DNA from 3 places in the Yimella lutea genome. Region 2 is predicted to be linked to each of the others. Evidence: predicted binding sites of a transcription regulator. Region 2 holds the regulator's gene; each other region holds the start of a gene.
What was found. The regulator HrcA, encoded in region 2, represses chaperone genes, less so after heat shock. The targets are predictions, from matches to a motif close to TTNGCACTCGNNNNNNNCGAGTGCNAA.
Positions count from the first base shown of each region.

Region 1: a site for HrcA is predicted at 6,371-6,397, ahead of groES (co-chaperone GroES). Genes of this name have one in related genera too.
Region 3: a site for HrcA is predicted at 8,887-8,913, ahead of groL (chaperonin GroEL). Genes of this name have one in related genera too.

Region 1 covers NZ_VFMO01000001.1:3,275,505-3,285,740, forward strand. Annotated here, with positions in the region: gene FB459_RS15725 (GuaB3 family IMP dehydrogenase-related protein) at 1-657, opposite strand, end outside; gene guaB (IMP dehydrogenase) at 743-2,269, opposite strand; gene FB459_RS15735 (hypothetical protein) at 2,330-2,776, shown strand; gene shbA (RNA polymerase sigma factor ShbA) at 3,354-3,932, opposite strand; gene groL (chaperonin GroEL) at 4,185-5,795, opposite strand; gene groES (co-chaperone GroES) at 5,924-6,217, opposite strand; gene FB459_RS15755 (metallophosphoesterase) at 6,445-7,347, shown strand; gene FB459_RS15760 (class I SAM-dependent methyltransferase) at 7,347-8,567, shown strand; gene FB459_RS15765 (glycoside hydrolase family 3 N-terminal domain-containing protein) at 8,578-9,825, shown strand; gene tsaD (tRNA (adenosine(37)-N6)-threonylcarbamoyltransferase complex transferase subunit TsaD) at 9,833-10,236, opposite strand, start outside.
Region 2 covers NZ_VFMO01000001.1:2,726,850-2,737,085, reverse strand. Annotated here, with positions in the region: gene FB459_RS13215 (NUDIX hydrolase) at 1-607, opposite strand, end outside; gene FB459_RS13210 (DUF3097 domain-containing protein) at 635-1,510, opposite strand; gene hrcA (heat-inducible transcriptional repressor HrcA) at 1,642-2,652, shown strand; gene dnaJ (molecular chaperone DnaJ) at 2,662-3,780, shown strand; gene FB459_RS13195 (16S rRNA (uracil(1498)-N(3))-methyltransferase) at 3,777-4,523, shown strand; gene FB459_RS13190 (PhoH family protein) at 4,590-5,645, shown strand; gene ybeY (rRNA maturation RNase YbeY) at 5,642-6,130, shown strand; gene era (GTPase Era) at 6,209-7,120, shown strand; gene FB459_RS13175 (class I SAM-dependent methyltransferase) at 7,128-7,865, shown strand; gene FB459_RS13170 (M4 family metallopeptidase) at 7,879-9,003, opposite strand; gene FB459_RS13165 (NAD(P)-dependent oxidoreductase) at 9,187-9,831, opposite strand; gene leuA (2-isopropylmalate synthase) at 10,199-10,236, shown strand, end outside.
Region 3 covers NZ_VFMO01000001.1:946,586-956,821, forward strand. Annotated here, with positions in the region: gene FB459_RS04535 (NADH-quinone oxidoreductase subunit 5 family protein) at 1-906, shown strand, start outside; gene FB459_RS04540 (complex I subunit 4 family protein) at 900-2,396, shown strand; gene FB459_RS04545 (NADH-quinone oxidoreductase subunit N) at 2,393-3,841, shown strand; gene FB459_RS04550 (pyridoxal phosphate-dependent decarboxylase family protein) at 3,905-5,245, shown strand; gene FB459_RS04555 (hypothetical protein) at 5,463-6,953, shown strand; gene FB459_RS04560 (DUF3263 domain-containing protein) at 7,100-7,390, shown strand; gene FB459_RS04565 (SDR family oxidoreductase) at 7,485-8,231, opposite strand; gene FB459_RS04570 (YbaK/EbsC family protein) at 8,308-8,835, shown strand; gene groL (chaperonin GroEL) at 9,072-10,236, shown strand, end outside.

The DNA.
Region 1 (10,236 bases), 550 kb from region 2:
TCCGCCACCGAAGCCGACCAGGACGCCGGCCGCACCGGTACGCATCAGGTGCAGCGATGCCGTGTAGGTGGCGACCCCACCGACGATCACCGGCACGTCGAGTTCGTAGATGAATCGCTTGAGGTTCAGCGGCTCGGACCGACCCGAAACGTGCTCGGCCGAGACTGTGGTGCCGCGAATGACGAACAGGTCGACGCCGGCGTCGACGACAGCCTTCCAGAACTCCTGGGTGCGCTGCGGCGACAACGCGCCGGCGACGGTGCAGCCGGAGTCGCGAATCTGCTTCAGCCGCAGCCGGATCAGGTCCTCGCGGATCGGCTCTTCATAAATCTCGCGCATCCGGGCGGTCGCGTGGGCCGGCTCGAGCGCAGCGATCTCGGCGAGCAACGGTTCGGGTGACTCATACCGGGTCCACAGACCTTCGAGGTCGAGCACCGGCAGACCGCCGAGCTTGCCGAACGCGATGGCGGAGTCGGGCGACATCACAGAGTCCATCGGCGCGGCCATGACCGGCAGGTCGAAGTGATAGGCGTCGATCTGCCAGCCGACGTTCACCTCGCGCGGGTCACGGGTCCGACGCGAGGGCACCACCGCGATGTCGTCGAAGGAGTACGCGCGACGCCCGCGCTTGCCACGTCCGATCTCGATCTCAGTCACCCGGCGAGCCTATCGGTGCGCCAAGGACACAGACGCTGCGGGAAGCGGCCGCAGTGGCGACCGGTTTCCTGGACTACGGGCGTAGTCAGCGTCCGGCGTAGTTCGGTGCCTCGACGATGCCCTGCACGTCGTGCGGGTGTGATTCCTTGAGCCCGGCCGAGGTGATGCGCACGAAGCGCCCCTTCTCCTGCAGTTCCGGGATCGTGTTCGCGCCGACGTAGAACATCGACTGGTGCAAACCGCCCACCAGTTGGTGGACCACGGAGCCGAGCGGTCCTCGGTAGGGAACCCGCCCCTCGATGCCCTCGGGCACGAGCTCGTCGTCGGAGGCGACGTCGGCCTGGAAGTAGCGGTCCTTGGAGAACGATTTCTTGCCGCGCGAGGCCATCGCGCCGAGGGAGCCCATGCCGCGATAGGTCTTGAACTGCTTGCCGTTCAGCAGGATCACCTCGCCGGGCGACTCCTCGCAGCCGGCAATCAGCGAACCGATCATGACCGAGGACGCGCCCGCGACCAACGCCTTGGCGATGTCGCCGGAGTACTGCAGACCACCGTCACCGATCACCGGCACACCCGCCGGCTTGCAGGCCAGGGACGCCTCGTAGATCGCGGTCACCTGCGGTACGCCGACACCGGCGACCACGCGCGTGGTGCAGATCGAACCCGGCCCGACGCCGACCTTCACCGCGTCGACACCGGCGTCGACGAGTGCCTGCGCTCCGGCGCGGGTGGCCACGTTGCCGCCGATGATCTGAACGTGTTTGGTGGCCGGGTCGGACTTCAGCTTGCGGATCATGTCGAGCATCAGGCTGGCGTGACCGTTCGCGACATCGGGCACGAGCACATCGACACCGGCCTCGACCAGACGGGTCGCGCGCTCCCAGGCGTCACCGAAGTAGCCGACGGCGGCGGCCACCAGCAGCCGTCCCTGGTCGTCCTTGGAGGCGTCGGGGAACTGCTCAGACTTCACGAAGTCCTTCACGGTGATCAGGCCGACGAGTTTGCCCTCGTCGTCGATCAGCGGCAGACGCTCCCGCTTGTGCTGACGCAGCAACAAGGTGGCGTCCTCGCGGGTGATGCCGACCGGTCCCGTGACCAGCGGCATCGGCGTCATCATCTCGTGCACCTTGGCGGTCGCCCACTCCGCGAGCGGGGTGAACCGCAGGTCGCGGTTGGTGATGATGCCGATCAGCGTGTTGTCTGGGTCGACGACCGGAAGACCGGAGACGCGATAGCGACCACAGATCTGGTCGAGTTCCTCGAGCGTGGCGTCGGGACCGATCGTGACCGGGTTGGAGATGATCCCGGTCTGGGTGCGCTTGACCAGATCGACCTGCTCGGCCTGGTCCTCGATCGACAAATTGCGGTGCAGCACACCGATGCCGCCCTGGCGCGCCATCGCGATCGCCATCCGCGACTCGGTCACGGTGTCCATCGCCGCCGAGATCAGCGGCATGCGCAGTTTCAGATCACGGGTGAGGCGGGAGGTGGTGTCGACCTCGGAGGGGATCACATCGGTCTCCCCTGGCAACAACAGCACGTCGTCGTAGGTCAGGCCCAGTTGGCCGAAGATCGCAGGAACATCGCTCACAGTCGGCTTACCAGACGTCATTGTGCAAGTCTACGAAGCCGACGGAGCCGACGCGACGAGGGTGGTCATTGACTGGTGGCGGTGAAGGTCTCGTTCGCCAACGACTCCGAGGCGTCGTCCGGGGTCACGACGGACCTCTCGCTCGCGGTCGCGGTACGGGCACGCGGAGACGGCTGCGGCGGCGTCGGAAGTGTGGGACGCGCGGTCGGGCGCCCGCGCCGACCGTCGGTCGACGTGGACGTCGGCGTGCTCGTTGCTGTCGACGTGGGCGTGCTTGTCGCGGTGGACGTAGAGGTCGGACGCGTCGTCTTGGTGGTCTTCGTCGAGTTCGTCGTCGACGGACTCGAGGTCGTCGGACTGCTGGTCGAGGTGGACGTCGAGGTGGACGTCGAGGTGGACGTCGAGGTGGACGTCGATGTGGACGACGGCGTCGAAGTGAAGGTCGGGACGCTGGTCGACGTCGGAACGGAAGTGCCGGTGGGAGGCAGCACCGGACGCGTCGCGCGCGTGGACGTGGGACGTTGCTGACTCGTCGAACCTACCGAAGTCGTGGACTGCTTCCACTGCGTGTCGGTCCAGACCCACTGCGTACTGGAGGCTCGCGGTACCGAGGTCGGGTCATCGCTCGTTGCCGACTGCGTCTGCGTCGTCGTACCAGAGTGCTCGTGGGCGCGGTCGTCGGACCTGGTGTCCGACTGTGTTGTGCTGGAAGATGATTCGGCAGGTACGCCGGTCGCCTCGGCCGTGCGGGGCAAGTGGTCGGCGCCGACGAGTCCCCGGGTGACCGTGCCGAGTTCACGGAACACCGGAACCGAAGTGCCGGTGAACGCAGCAGACACCGAACTCACCGACAGGGCCGCAACCGCAATGCCGGAGACCGACGCGACACGACGCATGTTGGGGCCCGCGCCGTGACGTCCGCGAAGGAGCCCATGGCGCGAATAACGGCCGACAACCGGTTCGGGCCTGCTGGGGAGGTGATCGATCGCCTCGACCCACTCCGAGAGCAGCGCGATCGCTTCGTCGTTCGACGCCTCCGGGCCTCGGCGACCGCCGAGGGCGTCCAGCCACTCGTCGTCGCGACGGATGTCGTCCAGGCGCGGCGTCACTGCTGATCCTTCGTGTCGGTCATGATCTTGCGCAGACGGGCAAGCGCTCGGTGCTGCGCGACGCGGACGGCGCCGGGAGTCATGTCAAGAGCGGCGGCGGTTTCTTCGGCAGACATGCCCACGGCAACCCGAAGCGTGAGGATCTCGCGCTGTTGTTCGTTCAGCTGGTCGAGGTAGGCATGCACCTGCGCCGATCGGTCGGCCTCGAGCGCGTGCTCCTCGGGGGTCAGTCGCGCGTCGGTCTGCTCGGGAAGATCATCGCTGGGCACTGCACCACGCAGCACGCCGCGCTGGGCGTCGACCACCTTGTGGGAAGCGATGCGATAGACGAATGCCTCGAACGGGGCGCCTTGGTCGACGTATCGAGGCAGCGCCGTCAACACGGCCACACACACCTCCTGAGCAACGTCTGCCGCGGCGTCCGAGGTCGCGGAGAAACGGCCGAGCCGGGCTCGGGCGTAGCGCAACGCGATCTCGTGGACGCCTGCCATCAAAGCGGCTGCCGCAGCATCGCTTCCTGCACGAGCCTCAGCAGCCAGGTCCCGCAGGGGGATCTGCGCTTCCGATGGGGACATCGTGCGAGCGGCCCAGTTTGTTACAGGTCGGTGGGCAGCGTTTGGCGATCCGCTCATCCTGCCTTCCCGGGTCCTCGTCGTCGGTTCCTGAACCCCGTCCCGGCCGAATTCCTGGACAGATGACCAAGGGGCGCACTCACCAGAGTAGGCATCCACCTGCCGTGCTCGTCAAATGCCGGTTGACCTGCCGATGCCGGAATGCGAAGCGCCCCGGTCCGTGAGGAACCGGGGCGCTTGCCTGGATGGACCGCCTCAGTGAGCGTGTCCGTGGCCTGCGGCCGCGGGCTCTTCCTCTTCCGGCTTCTCCACCACGAGCGTGTCGGTGGTGAGCACCATCGACGCGATGGACGCCGCGTTGCGCAGCGCGGAACGGGTGACCTTGACCGGGTCGATGACGCCGGCCTTGATCAGGTCGCCGTACTCGCCGGTGGCGGCGTTGAGGCCGCTGCCCAGCGGCTGCTCACCGACCTTCGACACCGCAACATAACCCTCGAGGCCCGCGTTCTCGGCGATCCAGCGCAGCGGCTCGGCGGCCGCCTTGCGGACGATGTTCGCGCCCGTGGCCTCGTCGCCCTCGAGCTGCAGGGAGTCGAGCGCCGAGACGGCGTGGATGAGCGCCGAGCCACCACCGGCGACAATGCCCTCCTCGATCGCCGCACGGGTGGCGGAGATCGCGTCCTCGATGCGGTGCTTCTTCTCCTTCAGCTCCACCTCGGTGTGGGCGCCGACCTTGATGACGCAGACGCCGCCGGCCAGCTTGGCGAGACGCTCCTGGAGCTTCTCGCGGTCCCAGTCGGAGTCGGTGCGCTCGATCTCGGCCTTCAGCTCCTTCACGCGACCGTCGACGTCGGCGGTGTCGCCCTGGCCGTCGATGATCGTGGTGGAGTCCTTGGTGACCACGACGCGGCGGGCCTGGCCCAGCACGTCCAGGTCAGCCTGGTCGAGCTTGAGGCCGACCTCCTCGGCGATGACCTGACCACCGGTGAGGATGGCCATGTCCTGCAGCATCGCCTTGCGACGGTCACCGAAACCGGGGGCCTTGACCGCGACGACGTTGAAGGTGCCGCGGATCTTGTTGACCACCAGGGTCGACAGCGCTTCGCCGTCGATGTCCTCGGCAATGATCACCAGCGGCTTGCCCGACTGGACGACCTTCTCCAGCACCGGCAGGACGTCGGCGATCGCCGAGATCTTGCCCTGGTTGATCAGGATGTAGGCGTCCTCGAGGACGGCCTCCATCCGCTCCGGATCGGTCACGAAGTAGGGCGAGATGTAGCCCTTGTCGAACTGCATGCCCTCGGTGAAGTCGAGCTCGGTCACCGCCGTCGAGGACTCCTCGACCGTGATGACACCGTCCTTGCCGACCTTGTCGAACGCGTCGGCGATGAGGCCACCGATCGTGGTGTCCTGCGCGGACAGGGATGCGACCTGAGCGATCTCTTCCTTGCCGTCGACCTCGCGGGCATTGGACAGCAACTGGTCGTTGACGGCCTCGACGGCCTTGTCCATGCCGCGCTTCAGACCGGACGGCGAGGCGCCGGCGGCCACGTTGCGCAGACCCTCCTTGACCATCGCCTGGGCGAGGACGGTCGCGGTGGTGGTGCCGTCACCGGCGATGTCGTTGGTCTTGGTGGCGACCTCCTTGGCGAGCTGCGCGCCGAGGTTCTCGTAGGGGTCGTCCAGCTCGACCTCACGGGCGATGGTGACGCCGTCGTTGGTGATGGTCGGGGCGCCCCACTTCTTGTCGATGACGACGTTGCGGCCCTTGGGGCCGAGCGTCACCTTGACGGCGTTGGCGAGTGCGTCAACACCGCGCTCGAGCGACTTACGCGCGTCGTCGTTGAACTCCAGGGTCTTTGCCATGGTGATGGAAGTCCTTGTCTTTCAGTCTCTTTCGAGAGGTCCTGGGTGGACCGGGGAATGTGCGACGCCCCGGATCGCGGCCCGCAGAGGGCGGCGAGCCGGGGCGCCTTGAATGCTCGTGAGGCCGATCAGCGCTCGACGATGGCGAGCACGTCGCGCGCCGAGAGGATCAGCAGCTCCTGGCCGCCGTACTTCACCTCGGTGCCGCCGTACTTGGAGTAGATGACCTTGTCGCCGACCTTGATGTCCATAGGGACACGCTCGTCACCGTCCTCGTTGAAGCGGCCGGGGCCGACAGCGACGACCTCGCCCTCCTGGGGCTTCTCCTTGGCGGTGTCCGGGATGACCAGACCGGAAGCGGTGGTCTGCTCGGCCTCGACGGCCTTGACCACGATGCGGTCCTCGAGCGGCTTGATGTTCACCACAGCGGATCCTTTCTACGTTGTACCCACCGCGTCGTGCGGCGGAAGTTTGCCCTGTGACTCACCGGCTCCCGGGCTCCGGTCGCCGTCGCGGGGGTCGACCTGAGCCTTTGCGGAGCCGGCACTGTCACAGGCTGAGTGCCACTGGCGAATCTAGCACTCGCATACGTCGAGTGCTAACTGCCGTCCGACACTCTTCATTCCGTTCGGGCGGGCAGGATGGGGACATGCGATTCGGACCCGCGCCGACCCACACCATCGCCCATCTGAGCGACCCGCACCTGCTCGCGGACGGGCGCCGGCTGCACGGGGTGATCGACGTGATCGACAACCTGCGCCGCACCCTGGACCAAGTGGTTCGCACCGGTCGGTCCATCGACGCGATGGTGTTCACCGGCGACCTCGCCGACCTCGGCGAACCGGACGCATATCGCGCACTGCGTGAGATCGTCGAGCCCGCGGCTAAGGAGTTGTCCTGCACGGTCATCTGGGTCATGGGCAACCACGACGAACGTGCGCCGTACGCCCGCGGGCTCTTCGATCTCGCGGTGGACGACGAGCCGCAGGATCGCGTGTACGACCTGCGCGGGCTTCGGGTGATCGCGCTGGACAGCACGGTGACCGGCTACCACCACGGTGCGATCGACGACGACCAGATCGCCTGGCTGGCAGACCGGCTGAGTACGCCCAGTCAGTACGCCACCTTGCTCGCGCTGCATCACCCGCCACTGGTCTCGGCTGTCGACCTGATGAATGTCATCGGCCTCGACAACCAGGACGCCTTCGCATCGGTGCTGCGTGGCAGCGATGTCCGGGCGATCCTGGCCGGGCACCTGCACCACAGCTGTCACGGCACGTTCGCGGGCATCCCGGTCTCGGTGGCGGCCGCGTCCTGCTACTCCCTGGACGGCGGGGCGCCGAACGGAGCGCTGGTCGGGGTCGACGGGCGTCAAGGCTTCGACCTGGTCGACATACATCCGCACGGGCTGGTGCACACTCACATTCCGCTCGGCTCTCCCCCGGTGGTCAGCGGGTTCTCGCCGCAGGTGCAGGACGCGCTGGCCGCGCTCTCGCCGGCGGAGCGCCGCGAGGCCTTCTCCAGCAAGTCCTCCACCTGGACGCCGTCCTGATGGATGCCTTTCTCGTCGAGCGAATCCTGTCGGACGACGGCCGTTCGCTGCTCGACTCGCTGCCTTCGTACGACCCTGCTTCGGTGATGGCGTTGACGACGCGACTGCGCGCACAGGGCCACGATCCCGAACTCGTCAGTGCCGTGCTAACACAGTCGGCGCTGCGACACAGGGCGGTGGAGAAGTTCGGACCCGACGCCGCGCGGATGTTCTTCACTCCCGACGGACTCGAGCAGGCCACCCGTCCGCGCATCGCCGACGGGCACGCGGCCCGCTTCGCAGCCGCGGGCGTGAACCACGTGTACGACCTCGGTTGCGGAATCGGCTCGGACGCACGGGCATTCGCTCGCGCCGGACTTGCCGTGCACGCATTCGACCTGGACCCTGCGACTGCGGCGATCGCACGCGCGAACCTGCCCGGCGGTACGACGGTGTCGGTCGAGGACGTCACGACCGCCGACGTCCCCTCACACGTGGGTGTCTGGCTCGATCCGGCGCGGCGCACCTCGGGCGTTGCCGACATCACCGGCCGGACCAGGCGCACCTTCCGGCTGGAGGATCTCCTGCCGTCCTGGAATTTCGTCACCGCTCTGGGGGCCTCCGGACGAGCGGTGGGCGCCAAGCTCAGTCCTTCCTTCCCACGCTCGGCACTCCCCGACGGAGCGTCGGCGCAGTGGACCTCCCTCGGTGGCGAGGTGCTGGAGTGCTGCGTCTGGTTCGGCCCTGTCGCCGACGACTCGCGGTTCACGGCTCGCGTCCTCACTGCAACGGACGACGTCGTGATTCGCAGCGAGCACATCGCCGCAGAGACCGACAGCGTCGACGGCCTGGCAGCCTTCCTCTACGAAGCTGACCGGGCGGTCGTGCGTGCAGGGGTGACCGGCGCGCTCGCCGACGCAGTGGACGGCACCGAACTGGCCCCCGGCCTCGGCCACGTCACCGGTGACGTGCGTGTCGATGTTCCGTACGCCCGGCGCTACCGCGTCCGGCAGGCGGTGCCGTTCAACATCAAGAACCTACGAGCATGGTTGCGTTCCAACGACATCGGGCGAGTCACGGTGAAGAAGCGCGGTGTGAGGTTCGACGATGCCCGCTTCGTACGCGACCTCAAGCTCAAGGGCGACGCGAGTGCCCTCATCCTGGTGACCAGGTTGGCGCAATCCCAGATCGTCCTCGTGCTCGAGCCGGACGATTCCGACGAACCGGACCCTCGCCCGTAGCCTGAGCGCGATGATCAGAACCGTCTCCGTCCTCACCGTCAGCGCTCTCGCCCTATCGGCGTGCAGCGGCGACCCCGGCGGCCCGTCCGCCGGGACGACGTCGCCGGGAACCGCCGCGGTGACACCCACGACCTCTCTTTCGTCCGGCACGTCCTCGGTCGAACCGACGCCGAAGCCTTCGTCGACGACGTCACCGGGTGCATCCTGCGTGGACGGCCTGCTGCGATCTATGTCGCCGGCACAGCGCGCCGGCCAACTGGTGATGGTCGGGCTGGACGCGAGCATGTCCGCCGAGTCACTCGACACGATGATCAAGGACCATCACATCGGCAACATGTTCTTCATCGGCGGCTGGCGCACGACCTCTCGAGTGAAAAGCACCTCCGATCACGTTCAAGCACAAGCGAATTCGTCGTCGCCGAAGAGTGTCGGGTTTTTGATCGCCGCCGACCAGGAGGGCGGCCAGGTTCAGCAGTTGAAGGGTGACGGCTTCTCTGCGCTCCCGTCGGCGCTGCGCCAGGGCACGATGTCGTCTGCGGACCGAGCCGCCGTCGCACGAACGATCGTCCGCGAACTGAAGGCGGTGGGCGTCAACGTCGACCTCGCCCCGGTCGCCGACACCGTGCCGCCGGCGAACCCGCGCTCCAACGAACCGATCGGACGCTGGGGTCGCCAATACGGGAACAACCCCGCGAAGGCCGGCTCCGCTGTCGCCGAGGTGGTGCGGACGATGCAGGCGGGCGGCTTGCAGAGCACGCTCAAACACTTCCCCGGCCTCGGTCGGATCACCGGCAACACGGACTTCACCGCCGACGGCATCGTCGACGACCAGACCTCGGCTGACGACGAATACCTGCGCCCCTTCCGCGACGGGATTGCCGCCGGTGCCCCGTTCGTCATGGTGTCGTCGGCCTACTACTCGAGGATGGACGCCGAGAACCAGGCGATCTACTCGCCGAAGATCATCGACGGCGTGTTGCGCAGACAGCTCGGCTTCGGGGGAGTCGTAATGAGCGATGACCTGAATGCCGTTGCGGTACGTGATCTTCCGGCCGGTGAACGCGTGGTCAAGATGGTGCGCGCGGGCGGCGATGTGGCGCTCACCGGACTCGCGTCCGCGGCGCCGCTCATGGCGAGGGCACTGACCGCCGAAGCCGCGAAGGACCCTGTTTTCCGGGCGAAGCTGAACGCGTCGGTGAAACGGGTACTGATGGCCAAGACCGCGATGGGCCTGACGTCCTGCTCGGGGCGCGAGTAGTCCGGAGTCAGACCGAGACCGTGCTGACCGGCAGGCTCGAGTCCGTGCCGAGGTCGAGGCTCGACGGCGTGAGTCCGCGAGCGACGACCTGGGCCCCGAGCGCTGCGACCATCGCCCCGTTGTCGGTGCACAGCCGGATCCGCGGGACGCGCAGGCTGATTCCGGCTGCGGCACAACGCTCTTCGGCCATCGTCCGCAACTGGGTGTTCGCGGTGACTCCTCCGCCGATCTGCAGATCCTTGATGCCGTGGTGCTCGCACGCGTCGATCGCCTTGCGAGTGAGCACGTCAGCCACGGCCGCCGAAAAGCTCGCGGCGACGTCGGCGAGCGGCACGTCCAGACCGTCGCGTTCGCGCTCCTGCACCCAGCGCACGACCGCGGTCTTCAGGCCCGAGAACGAGAAATCGAAAC
Region 2 (10,236 bases):
CGAGGATGCGGCGGTGGTCGGAGTGCATCGCGGGGCCGGTGAGGCCGTCGACGCCGTCAGCGGCGTTGGGCGAATCCGCAACCAGTCCGGCCTCCCAGAGCAACTCGTAACGTTGCAGCGCCAGCTCGGGACGCCATGGCAGTTCACCATCACCGAAGATGTGCGCGATGCGTTCGGACGCATCGGTCGACCACCTGCGCAGCTCGCTGATCAGCTTGTCGCACAACGCGATTGATCGCTCTGAACGGCGATCTTCCCACGGCAGCAGGTCGTAGACATCGCGCCAGCCGTCGTCGGCGGCCGCCCGCGTGAGCCCCAGGTAGGAGATCGACACCGCCCGACCGGCGGAACCGTCGCGGCCCAGGTCGGCAAACGTATAGAGCTGCTCCACGAAGCCCAGGGAGTGCCCCGTCTGTTCCGCAACGAACGCTCGCGCGCCGTTCTGCAGCGAGTGGTGGTCGGTGCGCAACGGGCCCGCCGGAAGGTGCAGTGGATCGCCGGCGGCGAGCACCATCGGTCCCTGATCGGGCGCGCCCGCGCAGGTGCCGACCGAGACGACGACCGCCACCAGGTCGGCATGCAGCGACGCGGCCGGGCGAGAGGTCATGACGCAGAACCTACAAGGTGAATCGGATCAGACCGGAGCGGTGACGAAGTCGATGAGCTCCTCGACGCGGCCGAGCAGCTCCGGCTGCAGATCGGCGTAGTTGTCGACCGTGCCGAGAATGCGCTTCCACCCGCGCGCGACGTCAGCCTGAGAGGCGTGCGGCCAGCCGAGCTCGGCAAGGATGCCGTGCTTCCACGAGGTGCCGCGCGGTATCACCGGCCACTTGGTCCAACCCAGCTTTTGCGGACGCACGCTCTGCCACACGTCGACGTACGGGTGGCCGAGGATCAGCACATGGTCGCGCGACTGAGGCAGCGCCCGCGCGGCGTCGACGATGCGCTGCTCCTTGGTGCCCCGCACCAGGTGGTCGACGAGGATGCCCATGCGCCGCCCCGGCCCGGGGGCGAAATCGCGGATCACGGCCGACAGGTCGTCCACGCCGTCCAGCATCTCGACGACCACGCCCTCGACCCGCAGGTCGTGGCCCCACACCTTCTCGACCAGCTCGGCGTCATGTCGGCCCTCGACGAAGATCCGGGAGCCGAGCGCGACCTTCGCCCGCTGGTCGGCCACGGCGACCGACCCACTCGCCGTACGCGTGGTGGTGGCGCGTGCGGCCGCCAGCGCGGCCGCGTCCGCCGGGCGTGGGGGAGTCAGGATCACCGGGCGTCCGTCGATGAGGAAGCCCGGGCCGAGCGGGAACGCGCGCACCTTGCCGCGTCGGTCCTCCAGGTGCACCACGTGCATCCCGCCGACCTTCTCCACCCGGACGACGGCGCCGACGAACCCGGTGTCGACCTCCTCGACGACCGTGTCGGGCTCCGCGGCGACCTCCTGGGATCGTCCACGCTTGGGCGCGCGCCAGTCGGAGGAGAGCACATCGGAGCCGTATCGGTCTGTCACGGCCGTCACGGTAGACGGCGGCGCAGGTCACGTCGTGGGTGACACGCGCGGTTCGCGCCGGGTCGTAGAATTGGCACTCGTGCCCTCGGAGTGCCAAAGTCGCGAGCGAGCCCGAACAGTGAGGAGGACCGATGAGCGAACAACGCCGTCTCGACGTGCTGCGCGCGATCGTGCAGGACTACGTCGCCACCTCCGAGCCCGTCGGGTCCAAGGCCTTGCTGGATCGTCACCAACTCGGCGTCAGCGCCGCAACGATCCGCAACGACATGGCCGCCCTGGAGGAGGAGGGGCTGATCAGTGCCCCACACACCTCCGCCGGACGTGTCCCAACCGACGCCGGATACCGCCGGTTCGTCGACCAACTCGGCCACATGAAGCCGCTGTCACGCTCCGAGCGTGTCGCCATCGAGACCTTCCTGCAGCAGGCGGTCGACCTCGACGACATCGTCGACCGCACCGTCCGGCTGCTCTCGTCGCTCACCCACCAGGTCGCGGTCATGCAGTACCCGTCGATCGGCACCGCCACCGTCCGTCACATCGAGCTCGTCAGCCTCGCCGACACCAAGGTCATGGTCGTGCTGATCATGTCGACCGGACGGGTGGAGCAGCGGGTGCTGACCATCGCCCACACCGCCGACCAACTCCTCAGCCTGCGCGACGTCGTCAACCAGGCCGCCGAAGGGCGCACCCGCGCTCACGCCGCCGACCGGCTGGACGCCTGGGCCGAGCAGCGCCGCGCAGGCGCGAAGCCTGACTCGCACCCCGACGACTCCACTCCCACGTCCGTCGGCGTGATCCGCGACTTCCTGGCCGAGGAGCGTGAGGAGCGCGTCGTCATGGCCGGCACCTCCCACCTGGTGCGCTCCGGGCAGGACTTCCCAGAGACCATCGGACCGGTGCTGGACGCCTTGGAAGAACACGTCGTTCTGTTGCGTTTGCTGCAGCAGATGGAAGGCGACGACGTCTACGTCCGGATCGGCGGCGAGAACGCCATCGACGGATTCCGGACGGCATCGATCGTCAGCGCTCCGTACACCGCCGGTGGTATCGGTGTGCTGGGTCCGACCCGCATGGACTACCTCACCACCATAGCCGCGGTTCGCGCGGTCGCCCGTTACGTCTCGGAAATTCTCGAGCAGTAAGGAACTTCGTTGAACGACTACTACGCCGATCTCGGCGTGTCCCGCGACTCCTCGGCGGAGGACATCAAGCGCGCCTACCGCAAGCAGGCCCGCAAGTTGCACCCCGACGTCAACCCGGGGCCGGAGGCCGAGGCCGAGTTCAAGAAGATCTCGCAGGCCTACGAGGTGCTGTCCGACCCGAACAAGCGTCAGCAGTACGACATGGGCGCCGACCCGTTCGGCGGTCAGCACGCAGGGTTCGGCGGCAACTTCAGCTTCACCGACGTCATGGACGCCTTCTTCGGTGCCGGCGCGGCCGGTACGCAGGGTGGCCCGAGGTCTCGCGTCCAGCACGGACAGGACGCCCTCGTCCCGTTGCAGATCGATCTGTCGACCGCCGTTTTCGGTGGCGCCGAGGACCTCGTCTTCGACACCGCGATCCTGTGTGACACGTGCGACGGTGAAGGCTCCCGCCCGGGCACCGGACGCCGCACCTGCGACGTCTGCCAGGGCGCCGGTCAGGTGCAGCAGGTGCAGCGTTCCTTCCTCGGCCAGATCATGACCACCCGTCCGTGCGGTGCCTGTCACGGTTACGGCGAGGTCGTCGAGTCGCCGTGCCCGGACTGCTCCGGCGAGGGACGCCGTCGTGACCGCCGCACGCTGAAGATCAAGGTGCCCGCGGGGGTCGACACCGGCACCCGCATCCAACTGAGCGGCGAGGGCGAGGTGGGCCCCGGTGGTGGCCCGAACGGCGATCTCTACGTCGAGGTGCGGGTCCGCAAGCACGAGACCTTCCAACGTCGGGGCGACGATCTGCACTGCTCGGTCGAACTCCCGATGACCGCGGCCGCCCTCGGTGCCAACCTGCCCCTACAGACCCTCGACGGCCCGCGCGACGTGGAGATCAAGGCCGGCACCCAGCCGGGCGATGTCATCACGCTCAAGGGCCTCGGCGTCACGCACCTGCGCACGAACATGCGCGGCGACCTGCTGGTGCACACCAACGTCCGCACCCCGATGAACCTGTCCGACGAGCAGCGCGATCTGCTGCGTCAGCTCGCCACGGCCCGCGGCGAAGAGCGTCCGGAGGGCAACTTCCAGCGAGCCGACAAGGGACTGTTCGGCAAGCTGCGCGACGCGTTCAAGTGACCGCTGCGCTCTTCCTGATCGACGCCGGACGCCTGGACGGTGTCACTGACGGTGCCCCGCTGGTGCTCGACGGCCCGGAGGGGCGACACGCGGCCACCGTGAAGCGGATCGAGCCGGGGGAAACCGTCTTGGTCGCCGACGGTTCCGGGACGGTCGCTCAGTGCACGGTGGCGGCGGCGTACAAGGACCGGCTCGATCTGGTTGTCGTCAGCACCGAGCAACAGACTCCGCAACTCCCGCGTGTGATCCTCGTCCAGGCGCTCGCCAAGGGCGATCGCGACGACCAAGCCATCGAAGCCGCAACGGAATTGGGTGTCGACGAGGTCGTGCCATGGCAGGCCGAGCGCAGCATCGTGCAGTGGAAGGGCGAGCGCGGCGCGAAGGCTGCGCGCAAGTGGGAGCTGGTCGTTCGTGCGGCGGCCAAGCAGTCCCGCCGGGCCACCGTCCCGGTCGTCGGTCCGTTGCTCGATCGCAGGGGGCTCGCCGGCCTGGCGAACGGCCGCACCGTGTTCGTCCTGCACGAGGACGCAACGACTGCCTTGGCCGATGTCGACCTCGCCGGAGTGGAAGAACTCGCGATCGTGGTCGGACCCGAGGGCGGCATCAGCCCCGCCGAACTGTCGGTGCTCGAGGACGCCGGGGCACGGATCGTCCGTCTCGGACCGCATGTACTGCGCTCGTCGAGCGCCGGGCCGGCAGCTCTCGCGGTCGTCATGTCGGGCACCCGCTGGGCGCACCACTGACCCACTCGAAGCCGGCGTGAATTTCGGATGAGACCCATCGGACCCGCACGTAGACTGGGACGCACGATGACAGATTCGACCAACAGCACCCCGCACACCGTCCAGGCGACCCACGCCGTCGAAGTACCACCGGATGTGCCGATGGTGCAGTTGCTCGGGCCGAACGACGAGTTGCTCACCACCATCGAGCGCGCGTTCCCGAAGCTGGTGATCGCGGTCCGCGGCAATGGAATCCAGCTGCAGGGCGATCCCGGCGACATGGCTCTGGTCGAGGATCTGCTCGACGAACTCATCGCGATCGTCGACGCCGGTCACCCGCTCAATCGTGACGCCGTGGAACGCTCGATCGGCATGCTGCGCCGCAAGACCCGCGAGCGCCCGGCCGACGTGCTCACGATGAACATTGTCAGCAGTCGCGGCCGCACCGTCCGCCCGAAGACGCTGGGGCAGAAGGAGTACGTCGACGCGATCGACGAGAACACGATCGTGTTCGGCATCGGCCCGGCCGGCACCGGTAAGACCTACCTCGCGATGGCGAAAGCGGTGGCCGCCCTGCAGGCCAAGGAGGTCGACCGGATCATCCTGACCCGTCCGGCGGTCGAGGCCGGCGAGCGTCTTGGCTTCCTGCCCGGGTCGCTCAACGAGAAGATCGACCCCTATCTGCGTCCGCTGTACGACGCACTGCACGACATGGTCGACCCCGACTCGATACCGCGGCTCATGGCGTCCGGCACGGTGGAGGTCGCACCGCTGGCCTACATGCGTGGCCGCACGCTCAACGGAGCGTTCATCATCCTGGACGAGGCCCAGAACACCTCCGCCGAGCAGATGAAGATGTTCCTCACCCGCCTCGGTTTCGGCTCCAAGATGGTCGTCACCGGTGACGTCACCCAGGTCGACCTGCCCGGCGGCACCACCTCCGGGCTGCGGGTCGTCCAGGACATCCTCAAGGGGGTCGACGACGTCCACTTCGCCCACCTCACCGCGCAGGACGTCGTCCGTCACCGCCTTGTGAGCGAGATCGTCGAGGCGTACGACCGCTTCGATGCCCACCGCCGCACCCCTGACAAGCGTGACGGGCAGGGTCCGCGTCGTGCTGGAGCAGCGGGGAAGAAGGCGTGAGCATCGACGTCGCCAACGAGACCGACGTCGAGGTCGACCTCGAGGAACTGCGCGAGTGCGCGGGGTGGGTGCTGCAGGAGATGCGCGTGCACCCCGAGGCCGAACTGGCCATCACCGTCATCGACGAGGACGCGATGGAGGTGCTGCACGTGAAGTGGATGGACCTGCCCGGTCCGACCGACGTGATGAGTTTCCCCATGGACGAGCTGCGTCCCGGCCGGGACGGGATCGATCCCGAGGAAGGCATCCTCGGCGACCTCGTGCTCTGCCCCACGGTCGCGGCGAAGCAGGCCGAGGAGGCCGGTCATACACCTGCCGAGGAGATGCTGCTGCTGACCGTGCACGGCATCCTGCACCTGCTCGGGTTCGACCACGCCGAGCCGGACGAGCGCAAGGAGATGTTCGACCTGCAGCGCACGTTGCTGCTGACCTTCCTGGCCCGCAGGCCGGCCGCGACGAGCATCACCCCACCGTCGGGAGACTGACGCGGCAGCGTCGGACATACTTCGACTGCGCCCCGGACGGACGCGAGCAGCACGCAATCGGTTGGAAATGAGTTCGGAATGAGTGAGTTCAAGGCAGGGTTCGCCTGCTTGGTCGGTCGACCGAACGCAGGCAAGTCGACGTTGACGAACGCCCTGGTCGGCCAGAAGGTCGCGATCACCTCGAGCAAGCCGCAGACCACGCGGCACACGATCCGCGGTATCCACAACACCGATGACTCGCAATTGGTGCTGGTCGACACCCCCGGTCTGCACAAGCCGCGCACGCTGCTGGGTCAGCGGCTCAACGACGTCGTCCGTGAGACGCTGATGGACGTCGACGTCATCGGCTTCTGCCTGCCGGCCGACCAGAAGATCGGCCCGGGTGACCAGTTCATCGCCAACGAACTTGCCGAGTTACGCCGTGGACGCCGCAAGCCGGTGATTGCGATCGCCACGAAGATCGACAAGGTGCCGCGCGACCGGATCACCGAGCACCTGCTCGCGATGGACAAACTCGGCGACTGGGACGAGATCGTGCCCTGTTCCGCGGTCGACGGCACCCAGGTCGACACGGTCGCGGAACTGCTGACGTCCTACCTGCCGAACTCGCCGAAGCTGTACCCGGACGACGTGCTGACCGACGAGCCCGAGATGGTGATGATCGCCGAGCTCGTGCGTGAAGCCGCCCTCGAAGGTGTGCGGGACGAGTTGCCGCACAGCCTGGCCGTCGTCGTCGAGGAGATGACTCCACGCGAGGACCGTCCGGAAGGCAAGCCGCTGATGGACATCCGCGTCAACGTCTTCGTCGAACGTCCCTCGCAGAAGGCGATCATCATCGGGCGTGGTGGCTCGCGCCTGCGTGAGGTGGGCACCAATTCTCGCGAGGCCATCGAGAAGCTGCTCGGCCAGCGGGTGTTCCTCGACCTGCACGTGAAGGTCGCCAAGGACTGGCAGACCGACCCGAACCAGTTGTCGAAGTTGGGATTCTGAGTACGCCATGACCGACGAGAACCTCGCGTGGGCCGAGTTCGGCGACACCCTGCGGCTGCCGATCGACGACAAGGACTACGTCCGCGACATCCCCTGGGAGAAGGCGGCGTTCATGCCGCAGTTCCCGATGATCGACATCGGTTCGGGAAGCGGCCTGACCACCCTGACCCTCGGTGAGCAGTACCCGGATGCCGAGATCCTGTCGGTGGAGCCCGACCCGATGATGCGAGCGATCCTGATGTCCCGGATTGCAGAACGTTCCGAGATTCGTTCGCGCACAACGGTTCTGCACGAGACGATCGGTTCCACCTGGTTGCCCGAGCAATGTGGTGGAGCGTTGCTGTTCAACGTGATCTACTTCCTTGGTGGGCGCGCCCGCGACCGCTTCTGGCAGCGCATGGCCGATGTGCTCGTGCCCGGCGCACCCATCCTGATGAGCCGGTCGTACGGCGGTGTGCCGGAGCAGTCGGTCGAGCGCAAACTCCTCAGCACCGCGATGATGGGCCGCAACGAGTACCAGCGCTGGTTCGAGGCGCAACCCGGACGCGACAACCGGATGGAGATCACCAACACCTTCGTCGTCCTGCGTGACGGTCAGAAGATGCGCGAGGAAACCACCAAGCTTGCGGCCTGGGGACTGGACGAGGACATGGTGCTGGACGAGATCCCGATCGGGAAGTTCGGCATCGAGGAGATCAACGACCGCTACTTCGCGATCCGGCGCCTGCCCGACATCAAGCGTTGAGCCGCCGCTGCGCTCAGAACACCTTCACGTCTCGCCAGGCCTGATCGACGGCCTGTTCCTGCGCGGACCCGTCGCCGTACCTGGCCGATGCCGCCTTGACCGTCGCCTGGGCGAATGCCACGAAGTCGGCGTCCTTGGGCAACCTGCCGGCGGTGAGCGCGTCGTACCAGACCGGCCCCACCGTCTCCCAGCTGTTGCCGTCGAGCGCCACGGCGGCACGGTAGAACGCGTGGTTGGGAATGCCGGAGTTGATGTGCACGCCGCCGTTGTCGCCGGAGTCGTCGTGGGGCAGGTCCTGGTAGTCGTCCATCGACGCTGGTTGCGGGTCCTTGCCCAGCTTCGGGTCGTCGTACGCGGTGCCCGGTGCCTTCAGCGATCGCAACGCGATGCCCTGCACCTTGTCGGTGAACAGTCCCTCACCGATCAGCCAATCAGCCTGCGCCGCGGTCTCATTGCGCTCACGTTGCTTGACCATCGAGCCGATGACGTCGGAGACCGACTCGTTGAGCGCTCCGGACTGGCCGACATAGACCAGGCCGGCGGTGTACTGGGTGAGGCCGTGCGCGAGTTCGTGACCGATGACGTCGATGCTGTCGGTGAACGAGCTGAAGTAGACCCCGTCACCGTCGCCGAACACCATCTGCTCGCCGTCCCAATACGCGTTGTCGAAGTTGCGGTCGTAGTGCACGGTCGCGATCAATGGGAGTCCCTCGTCGTCGAGCGAATCGCGACTGAACTCATCGTGCAACAACGACCAGGTGGCACCCAGTCCGTCGTACGCCTCGTTGACCGATTCGTCGGACGACGGACCGTCGGCTTCGCCGCGCACGAGTGTTCCCGGAAGTGTCGTGCCCTGCTGCGCGTCGTGCACCGAACGCTTCGGGGCAGCCGTGAGGGATGCCGGCCGCCTGAGCGACGTCTCCTCCACCCGCGCCTGCAGGTCGGGCGGAATCAACCCGCCTGCACGCGGCTGACCAGGGCGGGGACGGTTGGCCCTCGCCTCCCGCATTCCGGTGATGGTCACCCGAACCCGCAATGTGCGCTCTGCCGCGCGTGCCACCCGTTCGTCGGACGACTGCGCGAGGGCGCGCAGGATGTGCGGCGGGACGATCGTGCACAGGGCCGGCGAAATGCTCATGCCTCCATCGTGCGTCCAATCAGGCGCCCTTTGGGTCAGGAAACAGTCTCCAGAACTGGCAAAGACTTCGTCTTCATGCGGCAAAGTCGATCATGCAGGCGGCCGGTCGCGACTTGCCTTCGACCGTTCAGCGACGCCGGCGGTAGCCGTTCGACGACGTCGAACCCCGGGTGGACGGGTTGCTCAGTAGGCGACGTGGAAGCGGCGCCGTTGATGGGCGGGGCTGTCGATCTCGTCGAGAACGGCCAGGGCGAGGTCGGCGGCCGAGATCTGCGACGTGCCGTCTGGGCCGCGCAGGAGGACGTCGTCGGCGATCCGGTACTGCCCGGTCTCGGTGCTGGGCTCCCACGCACCGAACTCGGCGGCCGGGCTGACGTAGAACCAGTCCAGGTCGTCGGCGGACTGCTGCAGGGTCTCGAGCTTGTGGATGCCGAGCTCAACTTCGGGGCGCGCCTCGGGGGGCATCGGTGTCACGTCGATGAGCCGCTCCCCTCCTTCAGAGACGAGCAGGGACGAGGCGCCACCAAGGACGCCGAGCCGGACGCTGTGCTGACGGGCGAGGGTGACCAGTGCGTCGAAGACGCCCTCGACCTGACCGGCCATGTCGCCGCGAGGGGAGAGGGCCTCGAACACGACGTCGGCGCCGACCACGGCGCGCTCGAGCACGTCGGCGTCCAGTACCGAACCGGTCACGTAGGTGACTCCGGGCGTCGGGGAGTCGGGTGCGGTGCGGCTGAGCGAAAGCACTTGGTGTCCGCGGCGCGCGGCCTCGCGGACGACGGCGCTGCCGCCGTAGCCGGTTCCTCCGAGGACGGTGATGCGTGCCATGTGCGTGTTCCCTTCAGCCGTGTGGTCCCGACAACCGAAACCTGTCTGGACAACTCGGTTGCGCAGGTCAACTATTCCCAGGGGGACGCGATCCGCGCGGCCTCGACCGGTCGAGGAGGCCGACGGTGACAGAAGGCCGGCTGAACGCCTGCCGTGCCCTGCGGGACCCGGGTCCTTCCTGCAGCCGTCCGTATCGCGGACACCCGGCCCATCGGGCAGGACGCGCCCGAATGCCCGGGGCTAAACTGCTCACGTGCGGATGAGCCTCCTGCTTGGCTGCCGCGGCGAGGCCTCGTAATCGGCCTTCCTCGCCGCGGAGGTTGTGATGCCCGGGCCGAGCCCCGCTCCTACCCCAAGTGAGAGACAGATGATCTTCCCGCAGCAGCCGTCCGGAATGCCCGCCGC
Region 3 (10,236 bases), 1.8 Mb from region 2:
GGAGGCACGATCGTCGAGCGCATGTCCGGCGCAGTCACCACCCACCACAAGACCCGTTGGCTCGTCGGCAGCGGCCTGCTGGCGCTCGCCGGCATCCCGCCGCTGTTCGGCTTCGTGTCCAAGGACCTCATCGTCGACGAGGTCTTCAAGGGCGTTGCCGACGGACGGCAGTCCTCCTACGTGGCCGCCGTCGCGCTCGTGCTGGTCATCCCGCTCACCGCCGCGTACGCGATGCGCGCCTGGCTGGTCCTGACCCACCAGACGGTGCTGCAGCGCCACTTCGTCATGGACGTGCTCGACGACTCGCACTCGGTGCAGGAAGTCGGCCTGATGGACCTGCTGGTCGAGGGTGAACCGGTGGACGAGTTCGGTCGCCCGCTGCGCCGCGAACCCGAGCCTGAGCCCGAACCGGAAGTCGTCCTGCCGCGTCCGCCGTGGCCGACCCGGATGGGTCTGGGCCTGCTGGCGTTGATCAGCATCGGCGGCGGCGCGCTCATCCTGAGCCCCTGGCTCGACATCGACTACATGCACCCGCAGTGGCTGATCGTGGCCGCAGGGCTGCTCGCGATCGCCGCCGCCGGGTTGCTGGTGCGGGCGCTGTCGGTACGCACCACCTTCGGGGACGCCGCCTCCCGCCTGCCGTTGTACCTGCGTACGTTCGCCTCCCGCGGCGCCGACGTCGACCGGCTCTACCTCGCGCTGGTCGCCCGGCCGGTCGAGATGCTCGCCGGCGTGGTCGCCCGCGCGGACGCGATGCTGGAGCGTGGGGTTCGCGCCCTGGGCACCGGTGCGCTCACCCTCGCCACCCGCAGCGGACGCGTGCACACCGGCGCCCCGTCGGTCGGTCTGGTCGCCCTCGCCTGCGGCGTCGTGCTGGCCGGAGTGCTGGGGGTGACGCTGTGGTGATCATCCTGCTGGCTCTCGTGCTGGTGCCACTCGTCACCGGATTCGCGCTCGTGGGCGGCGGACGCCGGCCGCGCGCCGTCGGCGAGACCTCTGCCTTCGCGATCGCGGCGCTCGCCGCGGCTGCGACCACCGCCCTCGCCGTCGTGGTGTCGATCCAGCGGCCGGATTTCGACCGGCAATGGGTGCCCTCGCTCGGCCTGCGCTTCCACCTCGGTGTCGACGGCATCAGCATTCCGCTGATCGTCCTCACCGCCGCGATCGGTCTGCTCGCGGTGCTGCACCGCCGGGTTGATGACCGATCTGGTTCGGACGCAACGTATTTCGGCTGTCTGCTGATCGTGGTCGGCGGCGCCCTGCTCGGCTTCCTGGCCCGCGACGCGATCCTGTTCTTCATCGCCTTCGAGATGGTCCTCGTGCCGATGTGGGTGTTGATCGCGGTCTTCGGCGACCAGCGGGACCGCGAGAGCACCCGCCGCGCGGCGCTCATGTTCGTGCTCTACACGGTGCTCGGCTCGACGCTGATGCTCGCCGGAATCCTGGCGCTCGTCTTCGCCTCCGGCACCGCCGACCTCACCGAACTCGCCCGGGGCGTCTCCCTCAATGCGCCCCAGCAGACCGCCATCGCCGCGATGCTGCTGGCCGGGTTCGCAGTCAAGGTGCCGCTGTGGCCGCTGCATTCCTGGCTGCCCGCCGCACACACCGCCGCACCCACCGGCGGCTCGATGCTGCTGGCGGCCGTCCTGCTGAAGCTCGGCACCTACGGCGTCATCCGGTTGCTCGTCGCACCCTTGCGCGAAGGCTGGCAGACGCTCGCACCCCTCGTCGGCGTGCTGGCGGTCATCGGCATCATCTGGGCCGGTCTGGTCTGCCTGGTCGAACCGTCACTCAAACGCCTGATCGCTTACTCCTCGGTGGCCCACATGGGCGTCGTGATGCTGGCGCTCGCGACCGGCACCGAACTCGGTCTCAAGGCGGCTCTCTTCGGCAACATCAGCCACGGACTCATCTCGGCGCTGCTGTTCGCAGTGGTCGGTGGGCTCAAGCAGCGCTGGCACGACGACCGCCTGGACGTGCCTCGGGAGGCCGTCCGCGACGTCAGCCCCCGCCTGGGTTTCGCTCTGCTCTTCGGCCTCGCCGCCTCCCTCGGTCTGCCGCCGCTGGCCGGCTTCTGGTCCGAGTTGCTCACCCTCCTCGCCGCTTGGCAACCGGCATCCGATCGGACGCTGTTCAAGGTGCTGGCCGCCGTGGCCGCGATCGGTGCCGTGCTCGGCGCCGCGTACGCACTGCGCGTCGCGCGCACCGTCTGGGGCGGCTCATCCGACCGCAGCGAACGCGTGGTGCCCGAGCCCGCGCCCTGGCGTGATGCGTCCGCGTTGGAGTGGACGGTCATCGCGACGCTGATCATCGCCATCGCGGTGCTGGGCGTCTGGCCGACCGGGCTGCTCGATCTGATGGCCCCTGCCGTCGATCAGTCGGGAGCAATCCGATGAACATCCACGTGTACTGGCTGCCGCTGCTCCCGGTGATCATCCCGGCGGTCACAGCCGTCCTCGTCCTGGTGATCGACGCAGTCGTGCCCCGCCGACGCACCGTCCACTTCGTCGTGGCGGCCCTCGCCCTGGCCGCGGCCACCGCGAGCACCGTCCCTTCGCTGACGCGGGTGTTCGACGATCCGGCCACCTCGTTGTGTCAGCCGGAGGGCAACTGCTTCTACGTCGTCGACAACGTCTCTGCGGGTCTGCAGGCAGCCGCGCTGCTCTCGGCACTCGTCGTCACGTTGCTCGCTGCGCCGATCCGGATCGCGAAGTCGCACAGTGTGATTCAGGTGTCGGCTCTGCTGTCCGTGACGGCAGGCGCCACGGGCGTCGTCGCTGCTCGCGATCTCCCCGCGTGGCTGGTGATGCTCGAACTCGCGACCGTCCCCACCATCGCGCTGGTCGCCGTCCGCGCCCGCCGCACGGCGGTGGACGGCGCGCTCAACCTGCTGACGACGTCGCTGGTCTCCTTCGCGGTGACAGCGATGGGTGTGGCGATGTGGTTCGCCGCCACCGGTTCGGCCACCTTCGACGCCGACACCGTGCAGGTCGCGATCGACAACCCTGACACCCGCCCGATGCTCGCCGTCGCGCTGATGCTGATCGTCGCCGGTGTCGGGTTCAAGCTGTCGCTCGTGCCCTTTCACGCGTGGACTCCCGAGGGGTACGCGGGTGCGTCCGTCCCGATGACCGCGCTGCTTGCGACGGTGTCCAAGATCGCTGCACTCGGGGCGTTGCTGGTGGTCGCCCGCCCGATCGCCGCGGTCGGGGGAGCGGCCATGGTCGCGCTGGCGGTCATCGCGGTGCTGTCGATGACGCTCGGCAACGTCATGGCGCTGCGTGAGAACGACACGCTGCGCTTCCTGGCGTGGTCCTCGGTCTCCCAGGCCGGCTGGATCGTGCTGCCGCTGGCCACCTCGTCCAGCCGTGCGGTGCACGCCGCGGCCGCGTACGTCGTCATCTACGCCGTCGCCACGCTCGGCATCTTCATCGCGCTCACCGCGGTCGCCCACCAGCAGGGACGCTCTGCAGTCACCGCGTTCGATGCTCTTCGCGGACTCGGACGACGACAGCCGTGGACCGGCGTCCTGCTCTCGCTCGGTCTGTTGACTCTCGCCGGTCTGCCTCCCGCGATCGGCGGAGTGCTGGCGAAGGTCGCGGTGCTGCACCCCGTCGCGGACGAGCGGCAGTGGCTCCTGCTGGTACTCGCCGCGATCAACGCGATGATCGGCGTCGCGGTGTACCTGCGATGGGTGTGGCAGATCTTCAGCTCCGGCGGTGACACCGTCGACCGTGGTCTGCGTGCCCACCCGCTGCACCTGATCCTGCTCGTTGCCGGGGTGCCCGCGCTGGTCGTCGTGAACCTCGCGCCCCAGCTGTTGTTCTGGCTGGTCGACTGAACGGACGCCTGCAATCCCGCGGTCGTTCGGCGTTCCGAGCGCGCGCACCTAGACTGCTCGCTCGTGCACCGGTTCGACGAGAAGACCCAGCAATTGAGCGACGCCATCGCGGCGTACGCCGACAACCGACTCAAGCTGAACCCGGTTCCGCTGGACGGGGTCGCGACCCCGCAGGAGCTTCAGGAGCTCGTGGGCCAGACGATCACCCGCGAGGGCATGGGCGGACTGCCCGCGCTGGAACTGTTCACCGAGCGGCTCGCGCCGAAGTGCCTGTCGATCGACCACCCACGCTATCTGTCGTTCATTCCTTCGGCGCCGACGCGCGAGGCAGCCATGTTCGACCTCGTCGTCGGTGCGTCCGCGCTCTACGCCGGTTCGTGGCTCGAGGGCTCGGGTGCGGTGTACGCCGAGAACCAAGCGCTGCGCTGGATTGCCGATCTCGTGGGCCTGCCCCCGACCGCCGGCGGTCAGTTCGTCCAGGGCGGCACGATCGGCAACCTCTCCGCCCTCGTCGCGGCGCGAGACACCGCCCGCGCGCTCACCGACAAGCGTCCGTACCGCGTTGCAGCCACCTTCGGCTCACACTCCTCGATCGAGACCGCGTGCAAGGTGATGGACGCCGAACTGGTCAAGGTGCCGGTCGACGACTGGCAGCTGACCGGCGAAAAGTTGCGAGAAGTGTTGGAGGAGAACGGTCCTGACACCTTCTTCGCCGTCGTCGCCACGGCCGGCACGACGAACTTCGGCATCATCGACGACATCGACTCCGTCGCGGACGTGTGCGATGAGTACGGCATCTGGCTGCACGTCGACGGTGCCTACGGCGGCGCCGGGTTGGCGGCGCCGAGCGTCCGGGAGAAGTACGACGGCATCGAACGCTGCAACTCCTTCATCGTCGACCCGCACAAGTGGTTCTTCGCGCCGTTCGACTGCTGTGCGCTGATCTACCGCGAACCCATGCTCGGACGAGCCGCGCACACCCAACACGCCTCCTACTTGGACGTGCTCACCGGCTCCACCGATTGGAACCCCTCCGACTTCTCCATCGGCCTCACTCGTCGCGCTCGCGGCCTGCCGTTCTGGTTCTCGCTCGTGGTCAACGGCACGGACGCCTACACCGAGGCCATCGAGCGCACTCTCGAGGTGGCGCGGTTCGCCAACGAGGAGATCAAGAAGCGGCCGTACGTCGAACTCGTGCGCGAGGGTTCGCTCACCGTCGTGGTGTTCCGGCGCCTCGGCTGGTCGGCCGCCGACTACCAGCGCTGGTCGGACGACCTGCTGGAGCGCGAGGAGGCGTTCGTGGTGCCGACCTCGCACGAGGGCGAGACCCTCGCCCGGTTCGCGATCGTCAACCCCCTCACCAGTGAGGACGACATCACCGCGATCCTCGACACCATGGCCTGACGGCCCGCGAATCTGCGCGGATTGTGTTGCTACCGGGCGGCGTGTACCTGCACCAGTTGGCCGTCGGGGTCGGTGATCTCGAGCATCGTGCCGAACGAGGTGTCGACCCGGACGTCGTGACCGGGGCCTGAGTCGCATCTTCTTTCGCAGGTGACGCGGTTGGTGTCGAAGAACGAAACCGCTGGGCTACTGGCGAGTCCGTGATTGAGTCGCCCTCATGAACACCAGCACAGGCGTCGTCTTCCCGGTCAGCAACACCGCCAAGATGGCGCAGGGGCAGGAGGAGCGCAGTTCGTCGGCCTTCGGTCGAGGGGTCGTCTCCGACGCGCTCGCCTCCGTGGACGAGCCGGGAGCTCTCGCTGTCCGTCGCGACACCGGGTGGCGCCGCGGCTATCCCCGACACTTCCGGCGCCTGGTCGAGGTGGGCGCGCGCGACCACCAGGCGGCGATGGCGATCGCCCGCGACGGACTGTCGGCGGTGCACGAGCGGATGTGCTGGCTTCCGGTGACCGGCGGGCACGACCGGCGCGTGGCCGAGGCCTTCGCGACTCCCAGTCCGCAGCCCGCCCTGGAGTCGGTGACGGTGCGCGGCGACGGCGATCCGGAGCGCGAATTCACCCTGCCCTACAAGGGAACTCGGCTCGCGGGGGCCAACCTGCGTCGCCGGTTGGACGACTGGGTCGAATCCGGCGTCATCGAACCGGGGGTGCGGGACGCGGTGGGTCAGGTGCTCGACCATCCGGAGTGGTTGGACGTCCGTGACCGCACGTTCGTCGTGTTGGGCGCCGGTGCCGAGATGGGTCCTTTGCGGTCGCTGCTTCGCTGGGGAGGACATGTCGTCGCGATCGACCTTGCCCGCCCGGGCATCTGGTCGCCGCTGTTCGACCTGGCCAGGTCGGGTGCGGGATCGCTCACCGCACCGGTCGGTCCGGCCGGGGTGGATGCGTCCGACCCGAGTCAGCATGCCGGTGCCGACCTGCTCCACGACACCGGCCGCATCGGCGACTACCTGATGGGCCTCGAAGGCCCGATGGTGCTCGGCAACTACGTGTACGCCGACGGTGGGGTGAACCTTCGTCTCTCGGCCGCCACGGACGCCCTTGCCGTGCATCTTTCGCAAAGGCCGGACGTCGCGCTCGCCTACCTGGCCACACCCACCGACGTCTTCGTCGCGCCGGACGATGCTGTCTCGCAAGCCAATTCAGGACTCGACTCGGCGTTCCTGAAGTCGGTGCGTCGTCCGCTGCGTGCGCTGTCGGGAGGCCGGTTGCTACAGCGGCAGTACCCGCCGATCGTCGACGGCCCCGCGATCAGCGACACGATCGTGCCGCAGCAGGGGCCGAACTACTTGCTGGCCAAGCGAATTCACCGCTGGCGCGCGACGGCCGCCGCGGCCGACGGGCAGCTGGTCTCGATGAACATCGCGCCGCCCACCCGCACCAAGAGCGTCACCAAGAACCGCGCCCTGGCTGCCGCGTACGCAGGCGCCCACCGGTTCGGCGTCGAGGTGTTCGATCCGTCCACCGCCAACACCCTCATGGCGGCGATGCTCGTCCACGATCTGCGCACCGGTGGCTACGCGGCCAAGGGCGACGTGTGGGCCGCCGAGGCGGCCGGCGCGGCCCATGGCGGGCTGTGGCGTTCGCCGTACGACCCGCGGTCCGCCCTCGGAATCGCGGCTGTACTCGGCATCGGAGGGGCCCGCTGAGGCCCTTTTTCGCCTCATTCGTCACATCCGGCACAGGCTCACCGCCACAAATGACAACCGTGTCATTAGGCTCCTAGAATCGGCGACGGCTCGGCTTGCCCCAGCGGGCGAGCCGAGCACCAGACGTCCACGAGGAAAGGTCACCGATGAGCGCGGCGGAGCAGACGAGTGCACCCCAGGGTGCAGAGCTGACCGACCGTGACCGGCGGATCCTCGAGCTCGAGCGAGACTGGTTCCGCGCCCAGGGCTCCAAGGAGGACGCGATCCGCGACCGCCTCGGCATGGGCTCGACCGCGTACTACCAGGCGCTCAACGCATTGCTCGACAACCCGGAGGCGATGAAGGCCGACCCGCTGTTGGTCAAGCGCCTGCGCCGACTGCGTTCCAGCCGGATGAAGCAGCGCAACGCGCGCCGGTTCGGTTTCGACACACCCTGAGCCTGCCCAGCCCCACAAATCGGCGTGAGTTTCTGCCCTTCGCCGGGCGTGGCGAAGGGCAGAAACTCACGCCGATTCTCGGGTGGGGTCGAAGTCAGACGCCGCCGTTGAGCAGCACGCCACCGTCGACGGTGAGGGTCTGGCCGGTCATCCAGCCGGAGTCGTCCGAGGCGAGGAAAGCAACCACGCTGCCGATGTCCTCGGGCTCGCCAAGGCGCTTGAGCGGGTAGGGCTTGGCCACCTGCTCCTCGCGTCCGGAGTAGAGCGCCTCGGCGAACTTCGTCTTCACGACGGCCGGTGCGACGGCGTTGACCCGGATGTCCGGGCCGAGCTCGATCGCGAGTTCCTCGGTGAGGTGGATGACGGCGGCCTTGCTGACGCCGTACATCGCGATGCCCGGGGCGGGTCGCAGGCCGGCGACGGACGCGACATTGACGATCGAGCCGCCGTGCTCCTGCATCCACGCCTTGTGCACCAGCTTGACCCACTCCAGCGCGGAAAGGACGTTGACCTCGAGGATCTTGCGCGACACCTCGGGCTCGACGTCGAGCAGCTTGCCGAAGACCGGGTTGATGCCGGTGTTGTTGATCAGCACGTCGATGCTGCCGTGCTTGTCGATCGCGGTGCGCACGACCTCCTCGCGGTGCGCGGGGTCGTCCGCCTTGCCGGCGACGTAGGACGCGCGCTCACCGAGTCCGGCGACGGCTTCCTTCAGGGCGTCCTCGCCACGTGCGGTGATGATGACGTTCGCGCCTTCGTCGACCAGGCGCTCGGCTATGGCCAGGCCGATGCCTCGGCTGGCTCCGGTGACGATCGCGGTCTTGCCCTCGAGACGGTTCATGGACACCTCTTCTGTTCGTTTCGGTGGTTGTGTTGTCATCTTGTCGCAATCCGTACGTCCGACGAAGGAGTGGTCCATGTCCAGCGCTCGCGGGAACCTCGACTGGCAGCCCCTGGAGGAGCACCCCGGCCTCGTGGCGCCGACGGTCGCGGACGCGAACGCGCCCGGTCTGCTGGTCGCGCCGGTCGACGCCTCGCTCTCCGACACCGCCGCGTTCTGCCAGGCGTACGACGTGACCCTCGAAGCGGCCGCGAACTGCGTTGTCGTGCAAGCGCGCCGGGGTGAGAACACCACGTACGCCGCCGTCGTCGTTCGGGGCACCGACCGCGCCGACGTGAACAAGACCGTCCGCAAGCACCTGGACGCCCGCAAGATCACCTTCGCCGACCAGGAGCACGCCGAAGCGGCCACCGGCATGAAATCCGGCGGGATCACGCCGGTCGGTCTGCCGGTGGACTGGCCGATCCTCATCGACCGGGCGGTCGCCGATGGCGGGGAGTTCGTGATCGGCGGGGGAGTGCGCACGTCGAAGCTGTTGATCACCGGCGAAGCCTTGGCAGCCCTGCCGAACCCCGAGGTTCTCGACCTGACGATCGCCGGTTGAGCCGTCCGGTTCGCGTGTCCGGGAGCCCGCCGAAAATTCCCCGGCGTCCCGTTTGCACTCGCCCCGCGCGAGTGCCAATAATGGCGTTAGCACTCTCGGCATGAGAGTGACAGAACAAGTGGCAGTACGGCGAGGGTCACATCGCGCGGACGACGTAGGTCCGCAGCCGGTGCGGCTCGTCCGTCGCGGGCGTCGTGCCGCCAACTCGATACGCAATGTGTGGGAGGAACCACCACATGGCCAAGACAATTGCCTTCGACGAGGAGGCCCGTCGCGGACTCGAGCGGGGTATGAACACCCTCGCCGACGCCGTCCGTGTCACCCTCGGCCCCAAGGGCCGCAACGTCGTCCTGGAGAAGAAGTGGGGCGCACCCACGATCACCAACGACGGCGTGTCCATCGCCAAGGAGATCGAGCTCGAGGACCCCTACGAGAAGATCGGCGCCGAGCTGGTCAAGGAGGTCGCCAAGAAGACCGACGACGTCGCGGGTGACGGCACCACCACCGCCACCGTGCTGGCCCAGGCCATGGTGCGCGAGGGTCTGCGCAACGTCGCCGCCGGCGCGAACCCGATGGCGCTCAAGCGCGGCATCGAAGCGGCTGTCGCGGCTGTGTCCGAGCAGCTGCTGTCGCACGCCAAGGAGATCGAGACCAAGGAGCAGATCGCTGCCACCGCGTCCATCTCCGCCGCGGACCCCCAGATCGGTGAGCTCATCGCCGAGGCCATGGACAAGGTCGGCAAGGAAGGCGTCATCACCGTCGAGGAGAGCAACACCTTCGGTCTGGAGCTTGAGCTCACCGAGGGTATGCGCTTCGACAAGGGCTACATCTCCGGCTACTTCGTGACCGACACCGAGCGCATGGAGACGGTGCTCGACGACCCGTACATCCTGGTCGTCAACTCCAAGATCTCCTCGATCAAGGACCTGCTGCCGCTGCTGGAGAAGGTCATGCAGTCCGGCAAGCCGCTGATGATCATCGCCGAGGACGTCGACGGCGAAGCACTGTCGACCCTGGTCGTCAACAAGATCCGCGGCACCTTCAAGTCCGTTGCCGTCAAGGCTCCGGGCTTCGGTGACCGTCGCAAGGCCATGCTCGGTGACATCGCCATCCTCACCGGTGGTCAGGTCATCTCAGAGGAGGTCGGCCTCAAGCTCGAGACCGCCGAACTCGACCTGCTCGGCCGCGCTCGCAAGGTCGTCGTCACCAAGGACGAGACGACCATCGTCGAGGGTGCCGGCGACGCCGACCAGATCGCCGGTCGCGTCAAGCAGATCCGCGCCGAGATCGAAAACAGCGACTCCGACTACGACCGCGAGAAGTTGCAGGAACGCCTGGCCAAGCTCGCCGGTGGCGTCGCCGTCATCAAGGCGGGTGCCGCGACCGAGGTCGAGCTCAAGG